4 regions of the Pseudomonas sp. LABIM340 genome follow, and region 3 is predicted to be linked to each of the others. Evidence: predicted binding sites of a transcription regulator. Region 3 holds the regulator's gene; each other region holds the start of a gene.

Region 1 (7,653 bases), 2.2 Mb from region 3:
CCCTTCGCCGCCACGGCGGTGGAAGAGTCCTCCGCCAGCTGGTGGGAGAGCAGCGCCCTGCAATCACTGGTGCGCTACACCGTGCTCGGCCTGATTGCGCTGCTGTTCCTGCTGTTCGGCGTGCGCCCGGCGGTACGCAGCCTGACCCAGCGTGCGCAGCCGTCGGCCACCGCCGAGTTGCCCGAAGGCAGCGCGGAGTACCCGCTGGCGCTCGACGCCGAGCGGCGCCTGTCGCTGGGCAGTGAAAGCGTCGGCGGGCTCAACGTGCTCGGCGAGCTGAACCCGCTCTCGGAAATCCGCCTGCCGGCGCCGGGCTCGGGCCTGGAGCACCAGATCGAGCATCTGCAGATGCTGGCGAAGAACGACCCGGAACGGGTCTCGGAAGTGATCAAGCACTGGATTGGCCGCAATGACCGACACGAGCCTGCCTGAAGAAACGAAAAAGCGCGGCCCGCAGATGCGCGCCGTGAGCTCCCTGGAACAGGCGGCGATCCTCATGCTGAGCATGGGTGACGAAGCCTCTTCCGGCATCCTGCGCAATTTCAGCCGCGAGGAGATCGTCAGCATCAGCCAGGCGATGGCGCGGCTGTCCAACGTCAAGCAGAACACCGTCTCCGACGTGATCGGCCGGTTCTTCGACGACTACAAGCTGCAGTCCAGCATCAAGGGCGCGTCGCGCTCCTACCTTGCTGGCATGCTCGGCAAGGCGCTGGGCAGTGACATTACGCGCAACCTGCTGGACAGCATCTACGGCGAGGAAATCCGCGCCAAGATGGCGCGCATGGAGTGGATCGATCCCAAGCAGTTCGCCGCGCTGATCGCCAAGGAGCACGCGCAGATGCAGGCGGTGTTCCTCGCCTTCCTGCCGCCGGGCATGGCCACCGACGTACTCGAAGCCATGCCGCCGGAGCGCCAGGACGAGCTGCTGTTCCGTATCGCCAACCTCAGCGAAGTGAACAGCGACGTGATCGCCGAGCTGGAACAACTGATCGACCGCAGCCTGCGCGTGCTCTCCACCCAGGGCTCGCAGGTGCGCGGGGTCAAGCAGGCGGCGGACATCATGAACCGCTTCAAGGGCGACCGTAACCAGATGTTCGAGCTGCTGCGCGCCCACAACGACGACCTGGTCGGCAAGATCGAAGACGAGATGTACGACTTCTTCATCCTCTCCCGGCAGAACCAGGAAGTGCTGCAGACCCTGCTGGAAGTTATCCCGCTGGACGAGTGGGTGGTTGCCCTCAAGGGCGCCGAGCCCGAGCTGGTGCGCGCCATCCAGGGCGCCATGCCCAAGCGCCAGGCGCAGCAGATGGAGTCTATCAACCGCCGCCAGGGCCCGGTGCCGCTGAGCCGCGTGGAGCAGGTGCGCAAGGACATCATGGGCGTGGTGCGCGAGCTGGCCGCCGAGGGCGACCTGCAGGTGCAGCTGTTCCGCGAGCAGACGGTGGAGTAATCGCGCATGGCGATCAAAGTCATCAAGGCCGACAGCCGCGCCTGGCGCCCGTACCGCTTCCCGCCGCGCTGCGCCACCGCCAGCGCCGACAACCATGGCTGGGACAGCGACCCGGCGGCGCGCCAGCGCGCCATTTCCGAAGGCTTCCAGGAAGGCCTCGAGCGCGGCTACCAGGACGGCGTCGGCGAAGGCCGTGAAGCCGGCCTGCGCGAAGGTTTCGAGGCCGGTCGCCAGGACGGCCTGCGCAAGGGCCGCGAGGAAGGCCGCGCCACCGGCCGCCAGGTGTTCGACGAGGCCAGCGCACCGCTGCAGGCCGCCGTCGAGGCCTTCGGCGAGTATCACCAGGCCTTCCAGCGCAGCCGCCAGAAGGAGCTGCTGGAGCTGGTGCAGAAGGTCGCGAAACAGGTCATTCGCGTCGAGCTCACGCTCAACCCGACGCAGTTGCTGACCCTCGCCGAAGAAGCCCTGGCTGCCATGCCGGGCGAGCAGGGCGACGTGCAGATCCTGCTCAACCCGGAAGAATGCGCGCGCATCCGCGAGCTGAACCCCGAGCGCGCTGCCAAGTGGCGGCTGGTGCCGGACGAGCGCCTGGCGCTGGGCGAATGCCGCGTGGTCACCGCCCAGGCGGAAGCCGACATCGGCTGCCAGCAGCGCCTGGACAGTTGCATGGAAGCCCTGAGCGCGCACCTGCAGGACGAAGACTGAGATGGCCCTGGGCGACGGCTTCAAGCTCGAAGAAGCGCTGCGCTCGCTGGACTCGGTCCAGCTGGCGCGGGTCAGCGGTCGCCTGGTGCGCGTCTCCGGCCTGCTGCTGGAAAGCCTCGGCTGCCGGCGCATGACCGGCCAGCGCTGCTACGTGGAAGTCGCCGACGGCGAGCGCCTGGAGGCGCAGGTCGTTGGCTTCAACCGTGACATCACCTACCTCATGCCCTTCAAGAAGCCCGTCGGCCTGACCTCCGGCTCGCGGGTCTTCCCGGCGCCGGACGAAGCCGTGCTGCACATCGATCATTCCTGGCTGGGGCGCGTGGTCAACGGCCTCGGCGAACCCCTGGACGGCCTCGGCAAGCTCGCCGGCCGCCACCCGCTGCCCACTGAATTGCCGAACGTAAACCCGCTGCGCCGGCGCCCGGTGTCCGAGCCGCTGGATGTCGGCGTGCGCGCCATCAACGGCCTGCTGACCCTGGGCAAGGGCCAGCGCGTAGGCCTGTTCGCCGGCAGCGGCGTGGGCAAGAGCGTGCTGCTGGGGATGATCACCCGGCAGACCAAGGCCGATGTGGTGGTGGTCGGGCTGATCGGCGAGCGCGGCCGCGAAGTGCAGGAGTTCATCCTGCATTCCCTCGGCCCGGAAGGGCTGCAGAAGGCAGTCGTGGTGGTAGCGCCAGCCAATGAGTCGCCGCTGATGCGCCTGAAGGCCACCGAGCTGTGTCACAGCATCGCCGCCTACTTCCGCGATCAGGGCAAGGACGTGCTGCTGCTGGTGGACTCCCTGACCCGCTACGCCATGGCCCAGCGCGAGATCGCCCTGGCCCTGGGCGAGCCGCCGGCCACCAAGGGCTACCCGCCGTCGGTGTTCGGCATGCTCCCGGAACTGGTGGAAAGCGCCGGCAACGGCGAGGGCGAGACCGGCAGCCTGAGCGCCATCTACACGGTGCTGGCCGAGGGCGACGATCACCAGGACCCGATCGTCGACTGCGCCCGCGCCATCCTCGACGGGCACATCGTGCTGTCGCGCCGGCTGGCGGACGTCGGGCACTACCCGGCCATCGACATCGGTGCCTCGGTCAGCCGTTGCATGAGCCAGGTGGCGGACCCGCTGCACCTCTCCGCGGCGCGGCAGTTCAAGGAATTCAGCGGCACCTATGAGCGCATCAGGGAGCTGATCCCGCTGGGCGGCTATACGCCGGGTATGGACGTGAAGACCGACCGCGCTGTGCAGCTGGCGCCCATGCTGGAGCGCTACCTGCGCCAGGAGACCGCCGACGGCGCCGAACTGGGCAACAGCGTCGCGACCCTGCAAAGCATCGTCGGGGGGCGCTGATGAAGACGCAGATCGACATGCTCGGGCGCCTGGCCGATGTGCGTGGCGGCAAGGTCCGCGAGCTGTTGGGGCGGGTGAATTACCAGCAGAACCTCTGCCAGCGCTACCGCAACAACATCACCGGGCTGGACCGCTTGTGCGGCTTCAGCGTGGCCACCAGCACCCCGCTGCAGCGACACAACCAACAGCAGTACAAGGCGACCCTGCACAAGATGCTGCAGTTGCAGCGCCGCGAGCTGGAAGTCGCCGAACAGACCCTGGCGCGCATCCAGGGCGAGCTGATGGCGGCCATGCGCAGCGAGAAGGTGCTGACCCAGGTGATCGAGGCCAAGGTCGGCCAGTGGCAGCTGCAGCTTGCGCAGCAGGAACAGAAAATCCAGGATGGCCTCGCCGCGCAGTCCTGGTGGCGGGCGCGGGCGTGAAGGCAATGGCGGATAACTCGTTCCGAGTTATGCGCCCTACGATGGGTTTGCCCCGTAGGGCGAATAACCGCTAGCGGTTATCCGCCGGCTCTTGAGTCTCTGTGAAACACGGCATTTAAGTTTTGCTTCGAGGCGGTCGCCCTCTGAGGGAAAGGCCCAAAAATATTCGGATACCGACCATGGAAATCACCCGGCAACTGACCAGCGTCGCGCTGGCCACCAGCGAGTCCGCCAAGAGCGCGCGCAGCGAGCGCGTCGCCCCGGTGGCGGAGACCAGTGCGAGCGCGCCGGTCAACGATTCGCTGCGCCTGGACGAAATGCAGGAGACCCTGCGCGCCATGCCCGACGTGGACCAGAGCCGCGTCGCGGAAATCCGCCGCGCACTGATGAATGGCGAGCTGCAGAACGACACCAGCGTGCTCGCCACCAGCATCCTCTCCTACCATCGCGGCAGCGACGCATGACCCAGCGCGCGCGGCTGCTGCAGGTCATCGAGCAGGACATCCAGCAGGATGGCCGCGATTGCCTGGCGCTGCGCGAGCGCCTGCAGGAGCTGTACCGCCACCTGCTGGCGCGGGACAGCGCGCAGATCGAAGCGCTGAACCCGGACATCCAGGCACTGCTCGAAGGCGTCGCCGGCCGCGCCCAGCGCCGCAGTCGCGTGCTGCGTGCCTTCCACCTGCCGATGGACGCCGAGGGCATGCGCACGCTGCTGTCCAACTACCAGCCGCCGCGCCGCGAGGAGCTGCAGCAGGAGTGGCTGCAGCTGGGCCAGCTCACCGCCCAGTGCAAGCGCCTCAACGAGCGCAACGGCAAGCTGCTGGCGATGCACCACGACATCCTCAGCCAGCTCATGGGCGATCCGCGCGAACAGCCGGTGTATTCGCGCCAGCTGTACTGATCTGTCCCAGGGCGAGCTGCGATCAGGCTCAGTACTGGACTCCCCCTGTAGGAGCGGGCCATGCCCGCGACCGCGCGCATGGCGCGCTCCTACAAAAAAGCGCGGCTGCCAAACACCCCGCCGAAATCTCTTAACGAATCCCTCCCCACGGTCGCCTTTTCCCTGCATCAGGGTGCGTGGTCGGCAGGCGGAAATGCCGCTTCCCGCTGCGCGCCAAAGCACGCCGGGCGGAAGTGAAACTTCTCCCCGGTTATCCCGAAAAGCCCCGTATGGCGGGCCTTCCGGCATTGGCACCGTAATTGCTCTTCCGACCCAAAGAGGTGGATTCACATGGCGACCATAGATTCCGATTACGTCAAAAGCATGGCCCAGCAGTTGGCCACGTACGAGGTGCAGAACGGCCTGAACAAGGCTGACCGCAACAAGTCCTCGTACCAGTCGCAACTGACTGCCGTGACCTCCCTGGAGTCGGCGCTCAAGACCTTCTCCTCGGCGGTAAAGAGCCTGCAGGGCGTGACCGGCAGCAACACCAGCATGCTGGTGAACAGCGCCACCACCAGCAAGGACGGCTACCTGACCGCCAAGGTCGACAAGAACGCCGTGCCCGGCAGCTACGACTTCTTCGTCGAGCAACTCGCCACCAGCCACCAGCTGTCCTTCTCCGGCCTGCAGTCCGGTGATGTCGACACCCAGGGCACCCTGACCCTGACCCAGAACGGCAAGTCCTTCGACATCGATCTGAGCAAGATCGACACCGACGGCGACGGCAGCAACTCGCTGGACGAGCTGGCCGCAGCGATCAACAAGGCCACCGACAACACTGGCGTGAAGGCCACCCTGGTGCGCAGCAACGGCCAGGTATCGCTGGTGCTGGGGGCCGAGAAGTCCGGCGCGGACAACGCCATCAGCCTGTCGCTGAGCGGCACCGACAGCGCGAACAGCGCTTTCGAGAACGCCATCGGCAACCCGCAGGAACTGTCCAAGGCGCAGGACGCCCGCGTTCGCCTGGGTGGCGAGAGCGGCATGCTGCTGACCAACTCCAGCAACACCTTCGACAACATCATCGACGGCGTCAGCGCCAGCTTCACCCAGGCGCAGAAGTCCGGTGAACAGGCCATTCGCCTGACCGTCGCGCAGGACCAGAGCGAAACCAAGAAGAAGGTGCAGACCTTCATCGACGCCTTCAACGCGCTGGCCAGCACCATCGACAGCCTGACGGCGGCCGGCGACCAGAACGGCAACGCCCGTGGCGCCCTGGCTGGCGACTCCAGCGTGCGCTCCATCGAGAACGCGCTGAACCAGATGGTTCGCACCAGCTTCGGCGGCGCCAACCTGATCACCCTGGGCATCAGCGCCGACCGCAACGGCAAGCTGACCCTCGACGCCACCCGCTTCGAGAAAGCCATCGCCAGCGACCCCGAGGCCCTGGACAAGCTGTTCATGGGCAAGGGCAACCTGCTCGACAGCCTGGACAAGGGCGTCGCCGTCTACACCAACAGCGTCAACGGCGTCATGAAGAACCGCAAGGACGCCCTGAACAACAGCCTGCGCCGCGTCGACGATGACTACGACAACCTGCAGAAGCAGTACGACACCTACTACGCGCGCTACCTCAAGCAATACACCTCGATGATGCAGACCATGCAGTCGATGGACCAGACCAGCGGGATGTTCGGATGACCGCCTACGGCATGAACGAAAGCTACGACAGTTACCGGATGATCGACCTGGAATCCAAGGCCGCCTCGTCCTCGCCCTATGAACTGGTGCTGGTGCTGTTCGACGGCCTGCTCGACGAACTGGCCCGCGCCCGCGGGCACATCGAGCACAAGCGCTACCAGCAGAAGGGCCGCTCCCTGGAGAAGTGCCTGAACATCCTCAACGGCCTCAATGGTGCGCTCGACTACGAGAACGGCGGCGAGACCGTACAGGGCCTGGCGCGCCTCTACGACTACTGCATCTATCGGCTCTCCGATGTCAGCGTGTCGCTGGAGGTCGCCGGCATCGACGAAGTGGTGCGCCTGCTGGGCATCCTGCGCGAAGGCTGGGAGGGCGTGAGTGCCGCACGTGGATGACCGCCAGCGCCTGCTGCAGCTGTACGAACGGCTGGGTGCGGCGCTGCAGCGCAAGGACTGGAAAGCCATGGGGCAGGTCGACCTGGCGATCCGCGCGCAATTGGTGGCGATGTCGTCGCAGACCGGTCTGGCAGCCGATGTGCTGCTGGCAAAGAAGCACCTGAAGCGCCTGCATGAACAAGCGTCGCAGGCCTGCGCCGAGGAGTGCGAGCGCCTGCGCCGCCTCCTGCTCTCGCACCTGGAATACGCCGAGGGACGCTCGGCGTACATGCAGGTGGATACGTACCAGGAGGGTCGATAGACCGTGATCCAGCTACCGACCCAGTCCCTGCCGACCACCGACCGCGATAGCGCGCCGGTGGCCGAAGCGCGCCCGCTGGATTCGCGCGGTGATGACGCCGGCGTCGCCAGCGTCGCCGGTTTCCGCGCGCAACAACCGGCGCAGCTGAATGCCGGCGAACGGACCATCACCGTGCAGTCCTTCCTCGCGCAGTTCGACACGACGCAGGTCGAGGAGTCGCTGCAACAGCCCAGCGCTGCAGTGCCGGCCACGCCTGAAGCGCTGCCCGCTGAAACCGGCGACAGCGATGCGCCGGGCCCGCAGGCCGAAGAGGCTTCACCTTCCGGTGCCGAGAGCTGGCTCGCCGGCATGCTCAGTCAGGCCGGCCTGGTGGTGCAGGCGCGAGACAATCCGCCCGAGCAGACCCGCGCCCAGGTAGCCGGTTTCGCTACCCAGGCGGTGGACACCTCCGCGCAGCCGGCGCCCG
Region 2 (7,653 bases), 3.2 Mb from region 3:
GGAACGGCGACCCAGACGCGCTGGCCGATCACGGCTTCGGGCTTGGGAAAGCTGCCGGCGGGAGCGGTGCGCAGCATTTCCACGCTGACATCGTCCTTGCCGATCACTGCCAGGGGCGGCAGGTCACGGGCGGCCACCACCACAGCGGTGCGCTGCAGCTTGTCGGCTTCGGCCATTGCCGCCGGCGCGACCTCCTGCACCACACCGGCAACCGGCGCGGCCGGCTTGCCGACCTTGAGTCCGAGATACCCCACCACACCGGCGCACACCAGCAACAGCCCGGCGAAAACCATCAGCACCTTGCTATTCATGACCACATCCTTGGGCAATCTCGGAAAAGCGGACCGGAGGGTCCGCGGCCTTGTCGTATGAAGTCCGTTACCGGCAGCACCGGGGTTTGTCCTTCAGACCTTTATTGTTGTTTCGGCCAGGCGAGGAAGTTCGATAAGAACCATTCCTCATAATCAGTTTTTAGTTGTGCCATGGCTGAATCTAGTAGCTGTGTTTAGAGCGTCAACCACGCCGGTTAAATTTACGATCTGCAATTATTTATATGCCGAGAGGGTTATAACTTTGGTATTAGCGCTATTTGAACAATTGCATTCAGCCATACGACGCCTAGCCTGACGATGAAGTCGGGGCGCCGCCCCGGTGGTATTCGAGGGAGCACCCGCGATGGACCTGAAAATAAAAAACCTGTCCCTGAAACTGTTCTGCATGGCCAAGGCATTCGCGGCCGACAAGGAAGGGGCAACAGCGATCGAGTATGCGGTAATTGCGGGCCTGATCTCGGTGGTGGTTATCACCGGTGCAGCCCTGATCGGAACCGATCTGGGTGCGATCATGACCACTATCCAGACAGAAGTTGCGAAAGCGAAATAAAAGATAGCCGCGCTCCAGCCAATTCCGTTCTATCTAATTCAAAGTTCCCGTGCACTTGCACGGGAACTTGTTCTTGTGCCTGCGAAAAGTTTTTCTAAAGTTCCAGCCAGCCCTGCCGATACAGCCTGCTCAAACCCGTTTTACAGCAGGATGCTTTACCGATGCTTCGTTCGCTGTCCTTCTCCAGGAAGATTCTCCTGGCGGCCTCCCTCGTAGTCACCTTCGCCTTCGCCTGTTTCATCTTCTTCAACGATCTGCGCCAGCGCGAGGCCATCCACTCCGACACCGAATCCTACCTCTCCGAGGTCGGCAGCCTGACCGCCAGCAATATCCAGAGCTGGCTGGAAGGTCGCATCCAGCTGGTGGAAGCGGAAGCTGCGCAACTGGCCGACGGCGAGCCGACGCCCGAGCGCATCCAGCACGTACTGGAGCAGCAGGTGTTCCAGAAGAACTTCGAATCGGTCTACCTCGGTGAAGCCGCCAGCGGCGTGTTCACCATGCGCCCCTACGCGCCGATGCCCGACGGCTACGACCCGCGCACCCGTGGCTGGTACAAGGACGCCGTGGCCGCCGGCCGGCTGATCGTCACCGAACCCTTCCTCGACGCCGGCACCAACGAGCAGATCCTCGCCATGTCGATGCCGGTCATGCGCAATGGCCAACTGGTCGGCGTGGCCGCCGGCGACATGAAGCTGGAAACCATCACCGCGATCATCAACTCGCTGAAGTTCGACGGCGACGGCTATGCCTTCCTGGTCAGCGATGCCGGCAAGATCCTCCTGCACCCGGACAGCAGCCTGATCTTCAAGAGCCTCGGCGAGGTCTACCAGCAGGGCGCACCCAAGGTGCAGCCGGGCGTGCAGGAAGTCAGCATCAATGGCGAGGACCAACTGGTCTCCATGACGCCGGTGAAGGGCCTGCCGGGCGTGACCTGGTACGTCGCGCTGGTGCTCAACAAGGACTCCGCCTATGCGATGCTCAGCGACTTCCGCAACACCGCCATCGTCGCCACCGTCATCGCCATCGTCGCCATCCTGTTCCTGCTGGGCATGCTGATCCGCGTGCTGATGGCGCCGCTGACCGACATGGGCCGCGCCATGCAGGACATCGCTCAGGGCGAAGGCGACCTGACCAAGCGCCTTAAGGTCGCCAGCAACGACGAATTCGGCGTACTGGCCAACGCCTTCAACCGCTTCGTCGAGCGTATCCACGAATCCATCCGCGAAGTGGCCTCCACCGCGCGCAGCCTGCATGACGTCTCGCAGCTGGTGGTGAACGCCTCCAACTCGTCCATGAGCAACTCCGACGAACAGGCCAATCGCACCAACAGCGTGGCCGCGGCGATCAATGAACTGGGCGCTGCCGCCCAGGAAATCGCCCGCAACGCCGCCGATGCCTCGCACCACGCCACCGACGCTTCGCATCAGGCTGGAGATGGTCGCCAGGTGGTCGAGCAGACCATCAGCGCGATGAACCTGCTCTCCGACAAGATCAGCTCCGCCTGCGCCAACATCGAGTCGCTGAACAGCCGCACGGTAAACATCGGCCAGATTCTGGAGGTCATCAAGGGCATCTCCGAACAGACCAACCTGCTGGCCCTGAACGCCGCCATCGAAGCCGCCCGCGCCGGGGAAGCTGGCCGTGGCTTCGCCGTGGTCGCGGACGAGGTGCGCAACCTTGCCCACCGCGCCCAGGAGTCCGCGCAGGAAATCCAGAAGATGATCGAGGAACTGCAGGTCGGCGCCCGCGAAGCCGTGGACACCATGACCGAGAGTCAGCGCTACAGCCTGGAGAGCGTGGAAATCGCCAACCGCGCTGGCGAGCGCCTGGCCAGCGTGACCCACCGCATCGGCGAGATCGACTCGATGAACCAGTCGGTGGCCACCGCCACCGAGGAACAGACCGCCGTGGTCGACTCGCTGAACATGGACATCACCGAGATCAACACGCTGAACCAGGAAGGCGTGGAAAACCTGCAAGCCACCCTGCGTGCCTGTGCCGACCTGGAGAACCAGGCCGGCCGCCTGCGCCACCTGGTGGACAGCTTCCGCATCTGATCGCGGCAATAGTGAAAAGGCGCCTTCGGGCGCCTTTTTCATTGGGCGCCAGCTCGTCATCAACCTGTAGGAGCGCGCCATGCGCGCGATCGCGGGCATGGCCCGCTCCTACAGGTAAACGCCGATCCTGTATCACCTCTGAAACACCCGCCACAGAGCCATCCCTACCGTTCGTCCGACGCTTTCAAGCTTCCCTCGGGCACGCCGAAATCAAGGGTGAAGGCCTTTTATACCCACCAACAAACCGGGCCTGTCGTCACCGCCGGCACAAGGGACTTCCGGCCACGCCCGCACGGCTATCCGCCGCGCCGGCGCCGTCCGTTTCACACCACAGGGACGGACGTTCTGCGGCGACACCGGATCTGTCGCCCGGACCAACGCCGTTCAGGCATCCCACTACCTCCGGACTCGACGCAGCATGATCAAGAGCCTGAAATTCAGCCATAAGATCCTCCTGGCCGCTTCTCTTGTTGTTTTCTCGGCATTCGCCCTCTTCACCCTCTACAACGACTACCTGCAGCGCAATGCGATCCGCGAGGACCTCGAGGATTACCTGCGGGAGATGGGCGACGTCAGCGCCAGCAACATCCAGAACTGGCTGAGCGGCCGCCTGCTGCTGATCGAAAGCACCGCCCAGACCCTCGCCCGCGACAGTTCGCCCGAGCACCTGAGCGGCCTGCTGGAGCAGGACACCCTGCGCAAGACCTTCAACTTCACCTACCTGGGCCAGGAAGACGGCACCTTCACCATGCGCCCCAACAGCGCCATGCCAGACGGTTACGACCCGCGCACCCGCCCCTGGTACAAGGATGCCGTCGCGGCCGGCGGCACCACGCTGACCGAGCCCTACATCGACGCGGCCACCCAGCAACTGATCATGACCGTCGCCACCCCCGCGCGCGCCGGCGGCAAGACCCTCGGCGTGGTCGGCGGCGACCTCGGCCTGCAGACCCTGGTGGAGATCATCAACTCGCTGGACTTCAGCGGCATGGGCTACGCCTTCCTGGTCAGCGGCGACGGCAAGATCCTCGTGCACCCGGACAAGAACCAGATCATGAAGACGCTGGCGGATGTCTACCCGCAGAACACGCCGAAGATCGGCAGCGGCTTCAGCGAGGCCGAACTCAACGGCCACCAGCGCATCCTCAGCTTCACCCAGGTGAAGGGCCTGCCGTCGGTGAACTGGTACATCGGCCTGTCCATCGACAAGGACGCCGCCTACGCCATGCTGAGCAAGTTCCGCGCCTCGGCCATAGTCGCCGCCGCGATTGCCATTGTCGCCATCCTGCTCCTGCTGGGCATGCTGATCCGCGTGCTGATGCAGCCGCTGACCACCATGGGCCGCGCGATGGAAGACATCGCCCAGGGCGAAGGCGACCTGACCAAGCGCCTGAAGGTCGCCAGCAACGACGAGTTCGGCGTGCTGGGCAATGCCTTCAACCGCTTCGTCGAACGTATCCACGAGTCCATCCGCGAGGTGGCCTCCACCGCGCGCCAGCTGCACGACGTTTCGCAACTGGTGGTGAACGCCTCCAACTCGTCCATGAGCAATTCCGACGAGCAATCCAACCGCACCAACAGCGTCGCGGCTGCGATCAATGAACTGGGCGCCGCCGCCCAGGAAATCGCCCGCAACGCCGCCGATGCCTCGCACCACGCCACCGATGCCTCGCACCAGGCCGGTGACGGGCGTCAGGTGGTCGAGCAGACCATCAGCGCGATGAACCTGCTGTCCGACAAGATCAGCTCGGCCTGCGCCAACATCGAAGCACTGAACAGCCGCACGGTGAACATCGGGCAGATTCTGGAAGTGATCAAGGGCATCTCCGAGCAGACCAACCTGCTGGCCCTGAACGCCGCCATCGAAGCCGCCCGCGCCGGTGAAGCCGGTCGGGGCTTCGCCGTAGTGGCGGACGAGGTACGCAACCTCGCCCACCGCGCCCAGGAATCGGCGCAGCAGATCCAGAAGATGATCGAGGAACTGCAGATTGGCGCCCGCGAAGCCGTGGACACCATGACCGAGAGCCAGCGCTACAGCCTGGAAAGCGTGGAGATCGCCAACCGCGCCGGCGAGCGTCTGGCCAGCGTGACCCACCGCATCGGCGAGATCGACTCGATGAACCAGTCGGTGGCCACCGCCACCGAGGAACAGACCGCCGTGGTCGACTCACTGAACATGGACATCACCGAGATCAACACGCTGAACCAGGAAGGCGTGGAAAACCTCCAGGCCACCCTGCGCGCCTGTGCCGACCTGGAGAACCAGGCTGGCCGCCTGCGTCACCTGGTGGACAGCTTCCGCATCTGATCTTCGCTGCATTGAAAAAGGCGCCTGCGGGCGCCTTTTTCATTGGGTACACCTGTAGGAGCGAGCCATGCTCGCGATCGCGGGCATGGCCGGCTCCTACAGGGAAGACCTCAGCATCGCTTGCTGCCGCCCATCAATACGTAGGGCGCATAACCCGGAACGGGTTATCCGCCATACCACGACGGCGGATAACGCTGGCGCGTTATCCGCCCTACGGTCTTAGCGTCGCTTGCTACCGCCCAGCAACGCGCCCATCAACCCGCGCACCAGTTGCCGACCGATCTGGTTAGCCGCCTGGCGCACCACCGTCTTGCTCACCTGACTGGCCAGCGAACCCAGTATCTCGCCGGCCATCCCGCCAAAGTCGGTGCCGCCGCCCTTCTCTTCCTTCTCCTGGGTCGGCGCCATCTTGTTGTCGGCGCGGCCGGTCAGTTTCTCGTAGGCGGATTCGCGGTCGATCGGCTGGTCGTAGTGACCGGCCAGCGGCGAACGGCGGATGACGTCGGCGCGCTCGGCGTCGGTCAGCGGGCCGATACGCGACTGCGGCGGCGCCACGGCCACGCGCTGGACCATCGCGGGCGTGCCCTTCTCTTCCAGGGTGCCTACCAACGCTTCGCCGATACCCAATTCGGTGAGCACCTTCAGGGTGTCGAACGCCGGGTTGGGCCGGAAGCCATCGGCCACCGCGCGCAGGGATTTCTGTTCCTTGGCGGTGAACGCGCGCAGGCCGTGCTGGATGCGCAGGCCCAGTTGCGCCAGCACGTCGTCCGGCAGGTCGCCGGGCGACTGGGTAACGAAGTAGACGCCCACGCCCTTGGAGCGGATCAGCCGCACTACCTGCTCCAGGCGATCCTGCAGGGCCTTTGGCGTGCCGTTGAACAGCAGATGCGCCTCGTCGAAGAACAGCGCGAGGATGGGCTTGTCCGCGTCGCCGCGCTCGGGCAATTGCTCGAACAGTTCGGCCAGCAGCCAGAGCAGGAAGGTGGCATAGACCTTGGGTGCGTCATGCACCAGCTTGCTGGCGTCCAGCAGGTGGATGCGGCCACGGCCGTCAGGCTCGGGACGCAGCAGGTCCTCCAGTTGCAGCGCCGGCTCGCCGAAGAAGTCCTCGGCGCCCTGCTGTTCCAGCAGCGCCAGGCGCCGCAGCAACGCCTGGGACGAGGCGCCGGTGAACAATGCGCGGTCCTCGCCGAGGATGTCCGGGTTTTCCTTGAAGTGGTTGAGCAGCGCCTTGAGGTCTTTCAGGTCGAGCAGCAGCAGGCCTTCGCGGTCGGCCACCTTGAACGCGGCGAACAGCGCCGCCTGCTGGCTCTCGGTCAGCTCCAGCAGGTTGGCCAGCAGCAACGGGCCCATCTCCGACAGCGTGGTGCGCAGCGGATGACCGGTCTTCCCGGCCACATCCCAGATGCTCACCGGGTAGGCCTGGGGCTTGTGGTTCAGCCAGGGCATGCTGGCGATGCGCTCGGCCACCTTGCCCTGTGGGTTGCCCGCGGCGGCGATGCCGCACAGGTCACCCTTGATGTCAGCGGCGAATACCGCGATGCCGGCGTCGCTGAAGGATTCGGCGAGGTGCTGCAGCGTCACTGTCTTGCCGGTGCCGGTGGCGCCGGCGATCAGGCCGTGGCGGTTGGCGAGTTTCCAGGACTGGCCGACCGGCTGCCCGTCGGGCCCGGCGCCAATGATGAGTTCGTTGGTGGCTGACATCCGTTGTTCCCCTTCAGTGGACCTGTCGCGCCAGAGGGCCTGTCGCGTTGACTGCTTGAGCAAGAGTGGCGCGTCCCGGCGCGCCGCGCAATCGGCTACCCCGGTACTTTGAAGACGTGCTTGAGGTAGTGCAGGAAGTTCTCGTCCTTGCACTGGGTCTTGCCCGGCGCATCGGAGATCTTCGCCACCGGGTGGCCGTTGCAGGCAGTCATCTTCAGCACGATGTTCATCGGCTGCACACCCGGCACATCGCAGGTGAAATGGGTGCCAATGCCGAAGCTGATATCGATGCGCTCGCGCAGCGCCCGGTAGATTTCCAGCGCACGCGGCAGGTTGAGGCCGTCGGAGAACACCAGGGTCTTGGTCAGCGGGTCGATGCCCAGGTGTTCGTAATGCCGGATGGCCTTTTCCGCCCACTCCAGCGGGTCGCCCGAGTCGTGGCGCAGGCCGTCGAAGAGCTTGGCGAAGTACAGGTCGAAGTCCGCCAGGAAGGCTTCCATGGTGATGCAATCGGTCAGCGCGATGCCCAACTGCCCGCGATACTCGCGAACCCAGGCATCCAGCGCGGCGGCCTGGCTGTCGATCAGCCGCGGGCCGAGTTGCTGATGCGCCATCAACCACTCGTGAGCCATGGTGCCCAGCGGTTTCACACCCAGTTCGCGCGCCAGGTGAACGTTGCTGGTGCCGACGAAATGGCCGGGG
Region 3 (7,653 bases):
AGCACCAGCGGCGCGGGGAAATTGGCAGGCAGCTGGGTCAGGACCCGCTGCAGCGCCACCGGCCCACCGGTCGAAGTGCCGATGGCTACCAGCCGGTAGGGCTTACGCTTTGGGGCGGCGGAAGTCGCCGGAGCCGGAGCGGCCGGCGCGTGGCTGGCGCCCGACGAAGCGGGAGCGGCCGGGCGCGCAGTGCCGGCTGCGGGCGTCGAAGCCGGCGCGGCCGGGCTCGACGAGTACGAGGAGTACGCGGCGAAGCGGCGGTTGCTCTTGGCGATGGTGTGGACCTTCTCGCACAGCAACTGGCGGACCTTGTCCGGGTTGCGCGAGATGTCCTCGAAATTCTTCGGCAGGTAATCGACGGCGCCGGCATCCAGCGCGTCCAGGGTCACCCGCGCGCCCTCGTGGGTCAGCGAGGAGAACATCAGGACCGGCGTCGGGCAGCGCTGCATGATGGTCCGCACGGCGGTGATGCCGTCCATCAGCGGCATCTCGTAGTCCATGGTGATCACGTCGGGCTTGAGCGCCAGCGCCTGATCGATCGCCTCGCGGCCATTGGTTGCCGTGCCGACCACCTGGATCTGCGGGTCAGCCGAAAGAATCTCCGAGACGCGGCGGCGGAAGAACCCCGAATCGTCCACCACCAGGACTTTGACAGCCATAGACACTCCTGAAAAAAACTTCTTCCATCACACGGGCGGGCGCGGGGTCGTCCCACGTCCCGCCCATGGCGGTCAGATACGACGGGCGTAGCGCTTGAGCATGCTCGGCACGTCGAGGATCAGCGCAATGCGCCCGTCCCCGGTAATAGTCGCCCCCGCCATGCCCGGCGTGCCCTGCAGCATCTTGCCCAGCGGCTTGATCACTACTTCTTCCTGGCCCACCAGCTGGTCGACCACGAAGCCGATGCGCTGGGTGCCCACGGAGAGGATCACCACGTGGCCCTCGCCCGGCTCGTCATACTGCGCGCCCGGCACCAGCCAGCGCTTGAGGTAGAACAACGGCAGGGCCTTGTCGCGGACGATCACCACTTCCTGGCCATCGACCACGTTGGTGTTCGACAGGTCGAGGTGGAAGATCTCGTTGACGTTGACCAGCGGGAAGGCGAAGGCCTGGTTGCCCAGCATCACCATCAGGGTCGGCATGATCGCCAGGGTCAGCGGGACCTTGATGACGATCTTCGAGCCCTGGCCCTTGGTCGAGTAGATATTGATGATCCCATTGAGCTGGGAAATCTTGGTCTTCACCACGTCCATGCCGACACCGCGGCCGGAGACGTCGGAAATCTCGGTCTTGGTCGAGAAGCCCGGCGCGAAGATCAGGTTGTAGCAGTCGGACTCGGAGAGGCGATCGGCCGCGTCCTTGTCCAGCAGGCCCTTCTCCACAGCCTTGGCGCGCAGAACGTCCGGGTCCATGCCCTTGCCGTCGTCGGAGATCGACAGCAGGATGTGGTCGCCTTCCTGCTCGGCGGACAGCACCACCTTGCCCGAACGCGACTTGCCGGCGGCCTCGCGCTCGTCGGGGCCTTCGATGCCGTGATCCACCGCGTTGCGCACCAGGTGCACCAGCGGGTCGGCCAGGGCCTCGACCAGGTTCTTGTCCAGGTCGGTCTCTTCGCCGATCAGCTCGAGGTTGATCTCTTTCTTCAGGTTGCGCGCCAGATCGCGGACCTGGCGCGGGAAGCGGCCGAAGACCTTCTTGATCGGCTGCATGCGGGTCTTCATGACCGACGACTGCAGGTCGGCGGTGACCACGTCGAGGTTGGAGACGGCCTTGGCCATCGCCTCGTCGCCGCTGTTCAGGCCCAGACGCACCAGGCGGTTACGCACCAGCACCAGTTCGCCGACCATGTTCATGATCTCGTCCAGGCGGGCGGTGTCCACGCGCACGGTGGTTTCCGCTTCGTTGGCCGGCTTTTCTGCGGCGGCAGCGGCGGGCTTGGCCGGCGCAGGCTTGGCGGCAGCGGTCGGCGCCGGAGCGGGCTTGGGTGCGGGCGCAGCAGCCGCTTTGGGCTGTGCAGCGGGTTGTGCATTGGAGGGCGCAGCCGCGAACGCTTCTTCCTTCGCGCCGGTGAACTGGCCCTTGCCATGCAGCTCGTCGAGCAGCTTCTCGAATTCGTCGTCGGTGATGTTGTCGTCGCCACCGGCAGCCGGAGTTTCCTCGGGCTTGGTCTGGGCAGCGGTTTCGACGGGAGCGGCGGCTTCTTCCTTAGCGCCGGTGAACTGACCCTTGCCATGCAACTGGTCGAGCAGCGCTTCGAACTCGTCGTCGCTGATCTCGTCGCCAGCACCGACGGCGGGCGCCTCGGCAACCGGTGCCGGAGCCGCGCTGACGGGCTCCTTGGCAGCAGCGCTGAACTGGCCCTTGCCGTGCAGCTGGTCGAGCAGTGCTTCGAACTCGTCGTCGGTGATGTCGTCGCCACCGCTGCCAACCGGTGCGGCAGGCGCTTCGGCGGCGGGCTCGAGGGCATCCATCAGTTGTTCGAACTCAGCGTCGGTGATGTCGCCATAGGCGGCCGCAGCGGCCGGGGCCTCTTCCACGACAGGCTCGGCAACAGCCGCAGCGGGAGCTTCGGCAGGAGCGGCGTTCGGATCCGCCAGGCGCGACAGCGCAGCCAGCAGCTCGGGAGTGGCCGGCGTCGGCTCCTCCGCGTCACGCACCTGCTGGAACATGACGTTGACGGTATCCAGCGCCTGCAGCATCACGTCCATCAGCTCGGCATCCACGCGGCGTTCGCCCTTGCGCAGCATGTCGAACACGTTTTCGGCGATGTGGCAGCACTCCACCAGCGCATTCAGCTGGAGGAAGCCGGCACCACCTTTGACGGTATGGAACCCACGGAAGATTGCATTGAGCAGGTCCATGTCATCCGGGCGGCTTTCCAGCTCGACCAGTTGCTCGGACAGTAGCTCGAGAATCTCGCCGGCCTCCACCAGGAAGTCCTGGAGGATTTCGTCATCGGCGTCGAAGCTCATTCGGTGCTCCCTCTACAGCGTCAGCGGACGCTTAAAAACCAAGGCTGGACAACAGGTCATCGACATCGTCCTGACCGGATACGACGTCCTTTCTTGTATCGGCAGCAATCTGCGGACCTTCACCCTTGGACGATCTTTCTTTTTCCACCGCGTCGCGCATGCTCTCGTGGTCATGCTCGATGCCGGCGTAGCGATCGACCTGCCCCGCCATCCAGACCAGCTTCACCAGGTTCGACTCGACCTCGGTCACCAGCTTGGTGACGCGCTTGATCACTTGCCCGGTAAGGTCCTGGAAGTCCTGCGCGAGCAGGATGTCGTTCAGGTGCGCGGAGAGCTTGCGGCTGTCCTGGGCGCTGATGTAGAGGAACTGCTCGACACGCTTGGCCAGGTCACGGAAGGCCTCGGGGCCCAGCTCGCGACGCATGAAACGCGACCAGTCTTCCTGCAGCTCCTTGGCCTGGGTCTCGATGTGCATGACCACCGGGGTGCACTCTTCCACCAGGTCCATGGTCCGATTGGCCGCTTTCTCGGTCATCGTCACCACGTAGGACAGGCGATCAGTCGCGTCGGCAATCTGCGAGACTTCCTGGGCGCGCGGGGAGCTGGGATCGATCTGGAAGTTGACGATGGCGTTGTGCAGCTCGCGGGTAAGCTTGCCTACCTCTTGGTAGAGCCCGCGATCACGCGCCTGGTTGAGCTCGGAGATCAGCTGCACGGCGGTCTGTACGTCGCCCTGCTCGAGGCAGTCGACCAATTCGCGCGCGTGTTTTTTCAGGGTCGACTCGAAGTCACCCGCGGATTCGTTGAAATCCATGACGCCCTCTTGGTCAGCCTCAGCTGCCGACCCGCTCGAAAATCTTCTCGATCTTTTCTTTCAACACCTGAGCGGTGAAAGGCTTGACCACATAGCCGTTGACCCCGGCCTGGGCCGCTTCGATGATCTGGTCGCGCTTGGCTTCAGCGGTGACCATCAGTACCGGCAGGTGCTTCAGACGCTCGTCGGCGCGGACCGCACGCAGCAGGTCGATGCCGGTCATGCCGGGCATGTTCCAGTCGGTAACGAGGAAGTCGAAGTTGCCGCTGTGCAGCATCGGCAGCGCAGTGGTGCCGTCGTCGGCTTCTGCGGTGTTGGTGAACCCCAGGTCCCGCAGGAGGTTCTTGATGATGCGCCTCATCGTGGAAAAGTCGTCCACGATGAGAATTTTCATGTTCTTGTCCAAACCTGCCTCCATCGATACCAAACGCGCCCTGGCGGGCGTGCCGTCAATTCATCGAGCGTCGTGCGCTCTTTGCTGTGGGCGCGTCAAAGGAACGTCACCCAAAAATTCGTAAGCCTATAACTTGCCTAAGGAAAATCCCTTCAGCACCGCCTCTCAGAAGCAGCCGACGCGAAACTACCCGATGCTCAGCGAGCGCGCCACTCCGCCAGTCGCGAACGCAGGCGCGCGGCGCACTGGCTGTGCAGCTGGCTGACGCGGGACTCGCTGACGCCCAGCACTTCGCCGATCTCCTTGAGGTTGAGTTCCTCGTCGTAGTACAGCGCCAGCACCAGTCGCTCGCGCTCGGGCAGCTTGGTGATGGCGTCGGCCAGGGCCGCCTGGAAGCGTTCGTCTTCCAGGCCGTGGGACGGCTCGTTGTCGTGGTGCGAGGCGTCTTCGGCAAAGCCGCCGCCCTGGTCGCCGTCCTGCAACATGTCATCGAAGCTGTACAGACGGCTGCCCTGGGTGTCGCTGAGGATGCCGTAATAATCTTCGAGGCTCATATTGAGTTCGGCAGCAACCTCCTGATCTTTAGCGTCACGTCCGGTGCGCGCTTCGACGGTGCGGATGGCGTCGCTGACCATGCGGGTGTTGCGGTGGACCGAACGCGGGGCCCAATCGCCCTTGCGCACCTCGTCGAGCATGGCGCCGCGGATACGGATGCCGGCGTAGGTTTCGAAGCTCGCGCCCTTGCCCTGATCGTATTTCTTCGCGGCCTCCAGCAGGCCGATCATGCCGGCCTGCATCAGGTCCTCCACCTGCACGCTGGCCGGCAGACGGCCGAGCAGGTGGTAGGCGATGCGCTTCACCAGCGGGGCGTGTTTCTGGATCAGCAGTTCCTGGGAGTTGTGCGCCTGTGCCTTGCTGTACATACGCGCTCCGGAGGCCGCGGTCATACGGCCGAACCCGTGGGATGTTGCACCAGGCGCTCGACGAAGAACTCCAGGTGCCCTCTTGGGTTGGCCGGCAGCGGCCAGCTGTCGACCTTCTGCGCCACCGCACGGAAGGCCAGGGAAGCCTTGCTGCGCGGGAACGCCTCATACACCGAACGCTGCTTCTGCACGGCCTTGCGCACCGACTCGTCGTAGGGAATGGCGCCGACGTACTGCAGCGCCACGTCCAGGAAGCGGTCGGTGACCTTGGTCAGCTTGGCGAACAGGTTGCGGCCCTCCTGAGGGCTGTGGGCCATGTTCGCCAGCACGCGGAAACGGGTCATGCCGTAGTCGCGGTTGAGCAGCTTGATCAAAGCGTAGGCATCGGTGATGGACGTGGGTTCATCACAAACGACCAGCAGCACTTCCTGGGCGGCACGGACGAAGCTCACCACCGAGTCGCCAATGCCGGCGGCGGTGTCCACCACCAGCACGTCGATGTTGTCGCTGATGTCGCTGAATGCCTGGATCAGGCCGGCGTGCTGCATCGGCGTGAGGTGCACCATGCTCTGGGTGCCCGAGGCCGCCGGGACGATGCGGATGCCGCCGGGTCCCTGGAGGATCACGTCACGCAGGTCGCATTCGCCTTCGATGACGTCGGCCAGCGTGCGCTTGGGCGACAGCCCCAGCAGCACGTCGACGTTGGCCAGGCCCAGGTCGGCATCCAGCAGCATGACGCGGCGGCCGAGATCGGCCAGCGCCAGCGACAGATTCACCGACACGTTGGTCTTGCCCACGCCACCCTTGCCGCCGGTGACTGCGATTACCTGAACGGGATGCATACCCATATCAATACCTTGTCTCGTCGTTCGACCGTCACGCATCGGCGTTTCGGCTAATCCGGCTGCAGTGCTCTACCGCCTCCGGCGCTCGCGGATCGTCTTGCAGAGCATCCGCATCGCTTGGGCGGCTCAACCGGCCACCCCACGCCCCACCCGGGGCTCACAATCTTCAGCTGGCGCGACGCACCGGCTGTTGGTAAAGGCCGGCGAACATGTCCGCCATGGCATCCTCGCAAGGCTCTTCGGGCGATTGCAGGCTCACCGCGCGGCTGACCAGTTGGTGCGCGCGTGCCACATGCAGATCGTCCGGGATCTTCGGCCCGTCAGCCAGATAGGCTACCGGTAGATGCTGGCTGATAGCCAGAGCCAGAGCTTCGCCGAGGCTTCCCGCTTCGTCCAGTTTGGTCAGGATGCACCCGGCCAGCCCACAGGAACGATAGTTCTGCCAGGCGGACTTGAGTACCTGGCTCTGGCTGGTCGCGGCCAGCACGAGGTAATTCTTCACGTTCAGGCTCAGCGACGACAGCGCTTCGAGCTGCATGCGCAGCGCCGGATCGTTGGCGGGCAGGCCGGCGGTATCGATCAGCACCAGACGCTTGCGCGCCAGCGGTGCCATGGCCTGGATCAGCGACTGGCCCGGATCGACCAGGGTCACCGGCACATTGAGAATGCGGCCCAGCGTCTTGATCTGCTCCTGCGCACCGATGCGGAAGCTGTCCATGGACACCAGCGCGATGCTCTGCGCGCCGTACTTCAGTACGTAGCGGGCGGCCAGCTTGGCCAGGGTGGTGGTCTTGCCCATGCCGGCCGGGCCAACCAGGGCGATCACACCGCCCTGCTCCAGCAGGTCGATTTCCGGGGTATTGATCGAGCGCGCCAGGTGCGCCAGCAGCATGCGCCAGGCCTGCTTCGGATCGGCGATGGAAGCCACGCGCTCCAGCAGGTTGCGCGACAGGTCGGCCGGCAGCCCCATGCGTTGCAGGCGACGCCACAGGCCGGCTTGTTTCGGACGCTGGTTCTGCAGCTGGTTCCAGGCGATGGAGCCCAGCTGCACTTCGATCAGCTCGCGCAGGCCGTTGAGCTCGAAGCGCATGGCTTCCAGCGCCTGCTGGCCGACAGTGGGCGCCGCCGGGGCAACCGGTGCATCCATGGCGGCGGCCAGGGTTTCGGCGGCGCTGCGACGCGGCTTCTCGGTGCCGTACATTTGACGGTCGCCGCGCACGCTATCGCTGGCGCGGGTCGGAGCCGACAGGTCAGCCTTGGCCTGGGCGATCTTCGCCTGGGTCTTGCGCAGCTCGGCTTCCAGCGCCGGGTTCGGCTTGCTGGCCGCCACCGGGGCCTGGTAATCCAGCGCCGCGGTCAGCTCTACGCCACCCGCGACACGGCGATTGCCGATGATCGAGGCGTCCGGGCCCAGCTCGTCACGGACCAGTTTCATGGCCTGACGCATATCAGCGGCGAAGAAGCGTTTTACCTGCATGGCCTGCGACCTCAATCAATTCTGCCCAACAGTGGCAACGATCGTGACTTGTTTGTTGTCGGGGATTTCCTGGTAAGCCAGCACATTCATGGTGGGAACCGCCATCCGGGCGAATCGCGACATCATCGCGCGGATGGGACCTGCCACCAGCAGAATCGCCGGCTTGCCGAGCATCTCCTGACGCTGCGCCGCTTCAACCATCGAGCGTTGCAGCTTTTCGGCCATTCC
Region 4 (7,653 bases), 1.3 Mb from region 3:
AGATGTTCTGGATCCCCAGCAACCGCCCGCTGGACCTGTCGTGGTTCAAGATGACCCCGACCCTGCTGCACCACCAGCTGGCCGAAGTGCCCTGGGGCTCAGGCGTCAAGGAGCTGGGCGAAGGCCTGATCGACCGGCCCTTCCTGTTCCTGCCGTTGCTCCTGCTGGTCGCGGCCCTGCTGTGGAAGCGCAGGTTCCTCTACGACAAGCTGGAATCGCTGAACGATGACATCGGCCACTTCAAGCGCGACAGCCAGGCCCACACCCCGCTGGCCCTGCTGCTCGCCGTGCTGCTGGCACTGCCCGGCACCCTGGCCCTGGCCATCGCCGGCCTCGCCCTGCTGCTCGACGCCCGCGGACAGAACGCCACCCTGGGCAGCGCGCTGCTGGAGATGGCGCAGGTCTGGCTGGTGTTCTACACCGCACACCGCATCCTGCGGCCGGGCGGCATCGCCGAGCGGCACTTCCACTGGAGCCAGTCGCAGGTGCAGTTCCTCGGCAAGCTAATGCGCCGACTGGGTCTGGTGGTGATGTCGCTGGTCGCCGTAGTCACCGTCGCCGAGCACTCGCCGGCCTCGCTGGCCGATGACGTGATCGGCATTGCCGTGGTGCTGTTCGGCTACGGCGCCATGACCTGGCTGCTCGCCCAGCTGCTGTTCAAGAGCCCGTCCAGCGAGCGCCCGTCGATGATCAAGATGATCGTCGGCCTGGGCTTCACCGCCCTGCCGGTGGCGCTGTTCCTGGCCGTGGGCTTCGGCTACTACTACACCGCGCTCAAGCTCACCGACCGCCTGATCGACACCCTGTTCCTGCTGATGTTCTGGATGGTGGTGGAAGCCACCTTCGTCCGCGGCATGGGCGTCGCCGCCCGCCGCCTGGCCTACCAGCGCGCCCTGAAGAACCGCCAGAACGCGCCCAAGGAAGGCATCGAAGGCACCGAGGTGGTGGAAGAGCCGACCCTGGGCATCGAACAGATCAACGAACAGTCCATGCGCCTGATCCGCCTGGGCCTGCTGATCGGTTTCGTGGTCACCCTGTACTGGGTCTGGGCCGACCTGATCAGCGTCGTCTCCTACCTCGACAACGTGACCCTCTACCAGTACACCAGCGGCACCGGCGACGCGGCGTCCACCACGCCGATCAGCCTGAGCGACTTCCTCATGGCGCTGGTCATCGCCGCCGTGACCGTCGCCCTGGCGCGCAACCTGCCCGGCCTGCTGGAAGTCTTGGTGCTGCAGCGCCTGACCCTGGCCCAGGGCAGCGCCTACGCCATCACCACCCTGCTGTCCTATACCATCAGCGGCATCGGCTTCGTCAGCGCGCTGTCCACCCTCGGGGTGAGCTGGGACAAGCTGCAATGGCTGGTGGCCGCGCTGTCGGTCGGCCTCGGCTTCGGCCTGCAGGCGATCTTCTCCAACTTCGTCTCCGGCCTGATCATCCTCTTCGAGCGCCCGGTACGGATCGGCGACGTGGTGACCATCGGCACGCTGTCCGGCACCGTCAGCCGGATCCGCATCCGCGCCACCACCATCACCGACTTCGACCGCAAGGAAATCATCGTCCCCAACCAGACCTTCATCACCGGCCAGCTGGTGAACTGGTCGCTGAGCGATACCGTCACGCGCGTCACCATCAAGATCGGCCTGGCCTACGAGAGCGACCTGCCGCTGGCGCGCAAGATCATGCTCGACGCCGCCCACGCCAACACCCGCATCCTGCGCGACCCGGAACCGGTGCTGTACTTCACCACCATCAGCGCCAGCACCTTCGACTACGAGCTGCGCTTCCACGTGCGCGAGCTGGGCGACCGCAACCCGGCGGTGGACGAGACCCTCACGCGCATCGCCCTGGCTTTCCGCGAAGCCGGCATCGACATGGCCTTCAACCAGGTCGACGTGTTCCTGAAGAACTTCCAGGGCCAGGAAGCCCAGGTCATCGTCGGGCAGCAACCCGCCGCCATACCCGTGAAGATCAGCGGCCCCCAGGGCACCGACAAGCCCGGCGGCGACAAGGCCTGAGGGTGGACGCCTTCGGACAAGTCCGAGCACAATGCTCGGACTTGTCCGGAGTTAGATTGTGAAAAAGCTCGACGAACTGACCTTCGATAACCGCTTCGCCCGCCTGGGCGACGTGTTTTCCACCCAGGTCCTGCCCGACCCCATCGCCGATCCGCGCCTGGTCGTCGCCAGCCCCGCCGCCATGGCCCTGCTCGACCTCGACCCAAGCGAGGCGGCAAGCCCGCTGTTCGCGGAAATCTTCGCCGGCCACAAGCTCTGGGAAGCAGCCGACCCGCGCGCGATGGTCTATTCCGGGCACCAGTTCGGCTCCTACAACCCGCGCCTGGGCGACGGCCGCGGCCTGCTGCTGGGCGAAGTGGTGAACGAGGCCGGCGAGCACTGGGACCTGCACCTGAAGGGTGCCGGACAGACGCCCTACTCGCGCATGGGCGATGGCCGTGCCGTGCTGCGCTCGTCGATCCGCGAATTCCTCGCCAGCGAATACCTTGCTGCCCTGGGCATCCCCAGCAGCCGCGCGCTGTGCGTCACCGGCTCCAGCACCACGGTGTGGCGCGAGTCGAAGGAAACCGGCGCCATGCTGCTGCGCCTGGCGCCCAGCCACGTGCGCTTCGGCCACTTCGAATACTTCTACTACACCAAGCAGGAAGACCAGCTGCGCACCCTCGGCGAGTTCGTCCTGCAGTCGTACTACCCGCAGTGCCTGGATGACGAGAAGCCCTACCTCGCATTCTTCCGCGAAGTGGTCGAGCGCAACGCCGAGATGATCGCCTACTGGCAGGCCTACGGTTTCTGCCACGGGGTGATGAACACCGACAACATGTCGATCCTCGGCATCACCTTCGACTACGGCCCCTACGCCTTCCTCGACGACTTCGACGCCAACCATATCTGCAACCACTCCGACGACACCGGCCGCTACTCCTTCAGCAACCAGGTGCCCATCGCCCACTGGAACCTCGCGGCCCTCGGCCAGGCACTGACGCCCTTCGTCGAAGTGGACGACCTGCGCGCCACGCTGGACCTGTTCCTGCCGCTCTACCAGGCCAGCTACCTGGACCTCATGCGCCGCCGCCTAGGCCTCACCACGGCCGAAGAGGGCGACCTGGAGCTGGTGCAGCGCCTGCTGCAGACCATGCAGAAGGGCGCCGTGGACTACTCGCTGTTCTTCCGCCGCCTCGGCGACCAGGCACCGGAGCAGGCGCTGGCGGTGGTGCGGGAAGACTTCGTCGACCTCGCCGGTTTCGACGCCTGGGCCACCGACTACCAGGCCCGCACCGAGCGCGAAGGCGGCAGCCAGGACGAGCGCCGCGCCCGCATGCACTTGGTCAACCCGCTCTACGTGCTGCGCAACTACCTCGCCCAGGAAGCCATCAGCGCCGCCGAACAAGGCGATTTCAGCGTGGTGCGCCGCCTGCACGAAGTACTCAGCAAACCCTTCGAAGAACAGTCCGACGCCGAGGTATTCACCCGTCGCCCGCCGGACTGGGGCCGTCACCTGGAGATCAGTTGCTCCTCCTGAGGCGGTTATAAGCTCAGCGAAAAGCGATCTAGCGGCGCCCCGCCAGCATTGCTCCCGGTCATTGACCGGGGCCGGGCGCCGCTCGCATCCTCGGGGCTTTCTGCCACAAGGACGCTCGAACAATGAAACCGGAAACCCTGGCCATCCACGCCGGCTACAGCCCCGACCCGACCACCAAGGCCGTGGCCGTGCCGATCTACCAGACCAGCTCCTACGCCTTCGACGACACCCAGCACGGTGCCGACCTGTTCGACCTGAAGGTCGCCGGCAACATCTACACGCGCATCATGAACCCCACCAACGCGGTGCTGGAGGAGCGCGTGGCCGCACTGGAAGGTGGCGTCGCGGCGCTGGCCGTGGCTTCCGGCATGGCCGCCATCACCTACGCCATCCAGACCGTCGCCGAAGCCGGCGACAACATCGTCTCGGTGGCCAAGCTCTATGGCGGCACCTACAACCTGTTCGCCCATACCCTGCCGCGCTTCGGCATCCAGACCCGTTTTGCGCCGCACGATGACATCGCCGCCCTCGAAGCAGTGATCGACGAACGCACCAAGGCGGTGTTCTGCGAATCCATCGGCAACCCGGCGGGCAACATCGTCGATCTCCAGGCCCTGGCCGATGCTGCGCACCGCCACGGCGTGCCGCTGATCGTCGACAACACCGTCGCCACACCGATCCTCTGCCGCCCGTTCGAGCACGGCGCGGACATCGTCGTGCACTCGCTGACCAAGTACATCGGCGGCCACGGCACCAGCATCGGCGGCATCGTCGTCGACTCCGGCAAATTCCCCTGGGCCGACAACAAGGTGCGCTTCCCGCTGCTCAACACGCCGGATGCGTCCTACCACGGCGTCACCTACACCGAAGCCTTCGGCCCCGCCGCCTTCATCGGCCGCTGCCGCGTCGTGCCGCTGCGCAACACCGGCGCCGCACTCTCGCCGTTCAACGCCTTCCTCATCCTGCAGGGCCTGGAAACCCTCGCCCTGCGCATGGAGCGCCACTGCGAGAATGCGGTGAAAGTCGCGCAATACCTGCAGGACCACCCGCAGGTCAGCTGGGTGAAATACGCAGGCCTCGCCGACCACCCCGAGCAGGAACTGGCGCTGCGCTACATGGGCGGCAAACCCGCGTCGATTCTCTCGTTCGGCATCAAGGGCGGGCAGGAAGCCGGCGCGCGCTTCATCGACGCGCTCAAGCTGGTGGTGCGCCTGGTCAACATCGGCGACGCCAAGTCCCTGGCCTGCCACCCGGCCTCCACCACCCACCGCCAGCTCAACGACGAGGAACTGGAGAAGGCCGGCGTGCCGCGCGACATGGTGCGCCTGTCCATCGGCATCGAGCACATCGACGACATCCTCGCCGACCTGGCCCAGGCGCTGGACGCCGCCGAGGCCTGACACCCGCATCACGCTCGCTTCAACCGAACCGCCGACCGGCTGCGCAGCAGGTCGGCGGTTTTTTTTGCCTCGACCATACGGTTCTGCCGAACGCTGCCGATAGCGACTGAGCGCGGTACTCCCGCCTGGCCCCCAATAACAACAATCTCCGAACGGCCTGACTTCACACAACCTTTCCTGGAGATCGTCAATGAACAGCTGGATTTCCAACCTGAGCGTGAATCTCAAGTTGGCCCTGGGCTTCGGCCTGGTCCTCGCCTTCACCGCCATACTCGCCATCGTCAGCTGGTTCGGCCTGGGCTCGCTGATCGACCGCAGCAACTGGATGAGCGACATCACCGAGCTGAACTCGCGCCTCACCAAGCTGCGCATCACTCGCCTGCAGTACATGATCGCCGACGGCGCCGAGCAGGAAGCCGCCAACGTCATGAGCACCCTGGCCGACTTCAAGGCGCAGCAGCAGAAACTGCGCGCGTCCTTCGTCAGCCCGGAGAACGTGCGCATGCTCGATCAGCTCGGCGGCATCATCGGTGACTACGAGAAATCCCTGGCCGCCATGCGCGCCGGCTACCAGAGTGCCGGCATCACCCGCCGCACGCTGCAGGACAACGCCGCCCGCGCCAACGAGCTGACCGCGCAGATCCAGCAGGACATCCTCAAGGCCCCCGCCGACGAAGAGCGCGCCACCCGCTTCCAGGCCATCACCGGCACCCGCGAAGACCTGCTGCAGGCCCGCTACGACGTGCGCGACTACCTCGCCACCGCCCTCACCAGCAACGGTGACGGCGTGACCCGCGGCCTCGACGAAAGCATCGCCGGCCTGCCGGCCCTGGAAAGCGTGCTCGGCGTCGCCGAAGCGCAGTACGTCCAGCAACTCGGCAGCGCCCTGCGCACCTACCGCGACGCCGTCGTCACGCTGCGCCAGAACATGGCCACGATCGTCCAGGCACGCAAGGAAATGACCACCCAGGGCCAGGACATCGTCAAGATCAGCGAAAATCTCTACCAGCTGCAGCTCGATCGCCGCGACGTCGAAAGCGCCAAGGCCCGCAGCCTGCAAACCCTCGTGACCCTGCTCGCGCTGGTGCTCGGCAGCATCGCCGCGCTGATCATCACCCGCCAGATCACCCGCCCGCTGCACGACACCATGGCCGTGGTCGACCGCATCGCCGCCGGCGACCTGTCGCAGACCATCCAGGTCAGCCGCCGCGACGAACTGGGCCGCCTGCAGCAGAGCATGCAGCGCATGAGCCAGAGCCTGCGCGAGCTGATCGGCGGCATCCGCGATGGCGTCACCCAGATCGCCAGCGCCGCCGAAGAGCTCTCCGCCGTCACCGAGCAGACCAGCGCCGGCGCCAACACCCAGAAGGTCGAGACCGACCAGGTCGCCACCGCCATGCACGAGATGTCCGCCACCGTGCAGGAAGTCGCGCGCAACGCCGAGCAGGCCTCCCAGGCCGCCTCCGCCGCCGACCACCAGGCACAGGACGGCGACCGCGTGGTGAACAAGGCGGTCGAGCAGATCGAGCGCCTGGCCGAGGAAGTCGAACGCTCCGCCGAGGCCATGCAGCGCCTGGAGCAGGAGAGCGAGAAGATCGGCAAGGTCATGGACGTGATCAAGTCGGTGGCCGAACAGACCAACCTGCTGGCCCTCAACGCCGCCATCGAAGCCGCCCGCGCGGGCGAGGCCGGTCGCGGTTTCGCCGTGGTCGCCGACGAAGTACGCGGCCTGGCCCAACGCACCCAGCAATCTACCGAAGAGATCGAAGCCCTGGTCGCCGGCCTGCAGAGCGGCACCCGCCAGGTCTCCAGCGTCATGCTCGGCAGCCGCGAACTCACCGCCAGCAGCGTCGCCCTGAGCCGCCAGGCCGGCGAATCCCTCGGCGAGATCACCCGCACCGTCTCCAATATCCAGGCGATGAACCAGCAGATCGCCACCGCCGCCGAGGAACAGAGCGCAGTGGCCGAGGAAATCAGCCGCAGCGTGGTCAACGTGCGCGACGTTTCCGAACAGACCGCCTCGGCCAACCAGGAAGTCGCCGCGTCCAGCGTCGAACTTGCCCGCCTGGGCGGCCAGTTGCAGACACTGGTCAGTCACTTCCGCGTGTGACACGCAGGGGCAGGAAGCGCTGCCCCACCGACGAATCATCCGGCCTACCGGCCGGATCGCGGGCATGCGCCGGACGATCAGGGACCTGTTCGCGATCACGTCTGATGCCGGTGCCCGGCGGGACTACATCAAATTCCCGCCGTCCTACCCCGCCCAGACCCGCCTTTTCGCAAGCTCCTGCCAGACACGGTGGATTCCCCTTCCCGCCGGGTTTTCCTCTATCTCGAATCCGTAGAATGGCGACATCTTCCTGAGCAAAAGCAGCACGATGCAGGAATTTTTCTGCATGTTCCTCGCGGCGGAAGATTGCGATCCAGAACTGCCGAACGGCACGGATCGAAAGACGCGAGCCCCCGGTGCTACCAACACCGAAGGCCCGCTAACCACAATCAGTTAACAGGCAACTAATCATGGCTAAAACCGATGGTAAGGCACCCGCACACCCCGAAAAAGACCGTTTCCTCCCGCTGGGAACCGACTCACAACACCACGCCCATCCCCGCAACGCCACCCTCTACCTGCGCACCGACGCCCCTGCCGAAGAACTCTACAACGCCGCCGAAGACCGCCTGAGCGCCGTCATCGACCTGCTCGGCATCCTCTCCC

The links. Region 3 encodes FliA, which starts transcription of late flagellar genes. Its sites were predicted from a motif close to CTAAAGTTTNNNNNNNNNNNGCCGNTAA; they were not measured.
Region 1: flgM (flagellar biosynthesis anti-sigma factor FlgM) is a predicted target of FliA. The motif match lies at 3,950-3,977, and genes of this name have one in related genera.
Region 2: ABKS89_RS06040 (methyl-accepting chemotaxis protein) is a predicted target of FliA. The motif match lies at 3,123-3,150, and genes of this name have one in related genera.
Region 4: ABKS89_RS27675 (methyl-accepting chemotaxis protein) is a predicted target of FliA. The motif match lies at 5,013-5,040, and genes of this name have one in related genera.

What each region holds. Positions count from the first base shown of each region.
Region 1 is NZ_CM200227.1:243,475-251,127, forward strand. Features, by position in the region: gene fliF (flagellar basal-body MS-ring/collar protein FliF) at 1-432, shown strand, start outside; gene ABKS89_RS01180 (FliG C-terminal domain-containing protein) at 410-1,450, shown strand; gene fliH (flagellar assembly protein FliH) at 1,457-2,155, shown strand; gene fliI (flagellar protein export ATPase FliI) at 2,157-3,488, shown strand; gene ABKS89_RS01195 (flagellar FliJ family protein) at 3,488-3,910, shown strand; gene flgM (flagellar biosynthesis anti-sigma factor FlgM) at 4,090-4,374, shown strand; gene flgN (flagellar protein FlgN) at 4,371-4,811, shown strand; gene fliD (flagellar filament capping protein FliD) at 5,142-6,491, shown strand; gene fliS (flagellar export chaperone FliS) at 6,488-6,886, shown strand; gene ABKS89_RS01220 (hypothetical protein) at 6,870-7,187, shown strand; gene ABKS89_RS01225 (flagellar hook-length control protein FliK) at 7,191-7,653, shown strand, end outside.
Region 2 is NZ_CM200227.1:1,246,272-1,253,924, reverse strand. Features, by position in the region: gene cpaB (Flp pilus assembly protein CpaB) at 1-311, opposite strand, end outside; gene ABKS89_RS06050 (Flp family type IVb pilin) at 688-882, shown strand; gene ABKS89_RS06045 (methyl-accepting chemotaxis protein) at 1,044-2,939, shown strand; gene ABKS89_RS06040 (methyl-accepting chemotaxis protein) at 3,358-5,247, shown strand; gene ABKS89_RS06035 (helicase HerA-like domain-containing protein) at 5,467-6,951, opposite strand; gene pncB (nicotinate phosphoribosyltransferase) at 7,047-7,653, opposite strand, start outside.
Region 3 is NZ_CM200227.1:4,695,776-4,703,428, forward strand. Features, by position in the region: gene ABKS89_RS21450 (protein-glutamate methylesterase/protein-glutamine glutaminase) at 1-659, opposite strand, end outside; gene ABKS89_RS21455 (chemotaxis protein CheA) at 732-2,972, opposite strand; gene ABKS89_RS21460 (protein phosphatase CheZ) at 3,004-3,786, opposite strand; gene ABKS89_RS21465 (chemotaxis response regulator CheY) at 3,806-4,180, opposite strand; gene fliA (RNA polymerase sigma factor FliA) at 4,378-5,127, opposite strand; gene fleN (flagellar synthesis regulator FleN) at 5,124-5,951, opposite strand; gene flhF (flagellar biosynthesis GTPase FlhF) at 6,115-7,425, opposite strand; gene flhA (flagellar biosynthesis protein FlhA) at 7,441-7,653, opposite strand, start outside.
Region 4 is NZ_CM200227.1:6,003,285-6,010,937, forward strand. Features, by position in the region: gene mscK (mechanosensitive channel MscK) at 1-2,018, shown strand, start outside; gene selO (protein adenylyltransferase SelO) at 2,077-3,537, shown strand; gene ABKS89_RS27670 (bifunctional O-acetylhomoserine aminocarboxypropyltransferase/cysteine synthase) at 3,660-4,937, shown strand; gene ABKS89_RS27675 (methyl-accepting chemotaxis protein) at 5,263-7,047, shown strand; gene ABKS89_RS27680 (hypothetical protein) at 7,458-7,653, shown strand, end outside.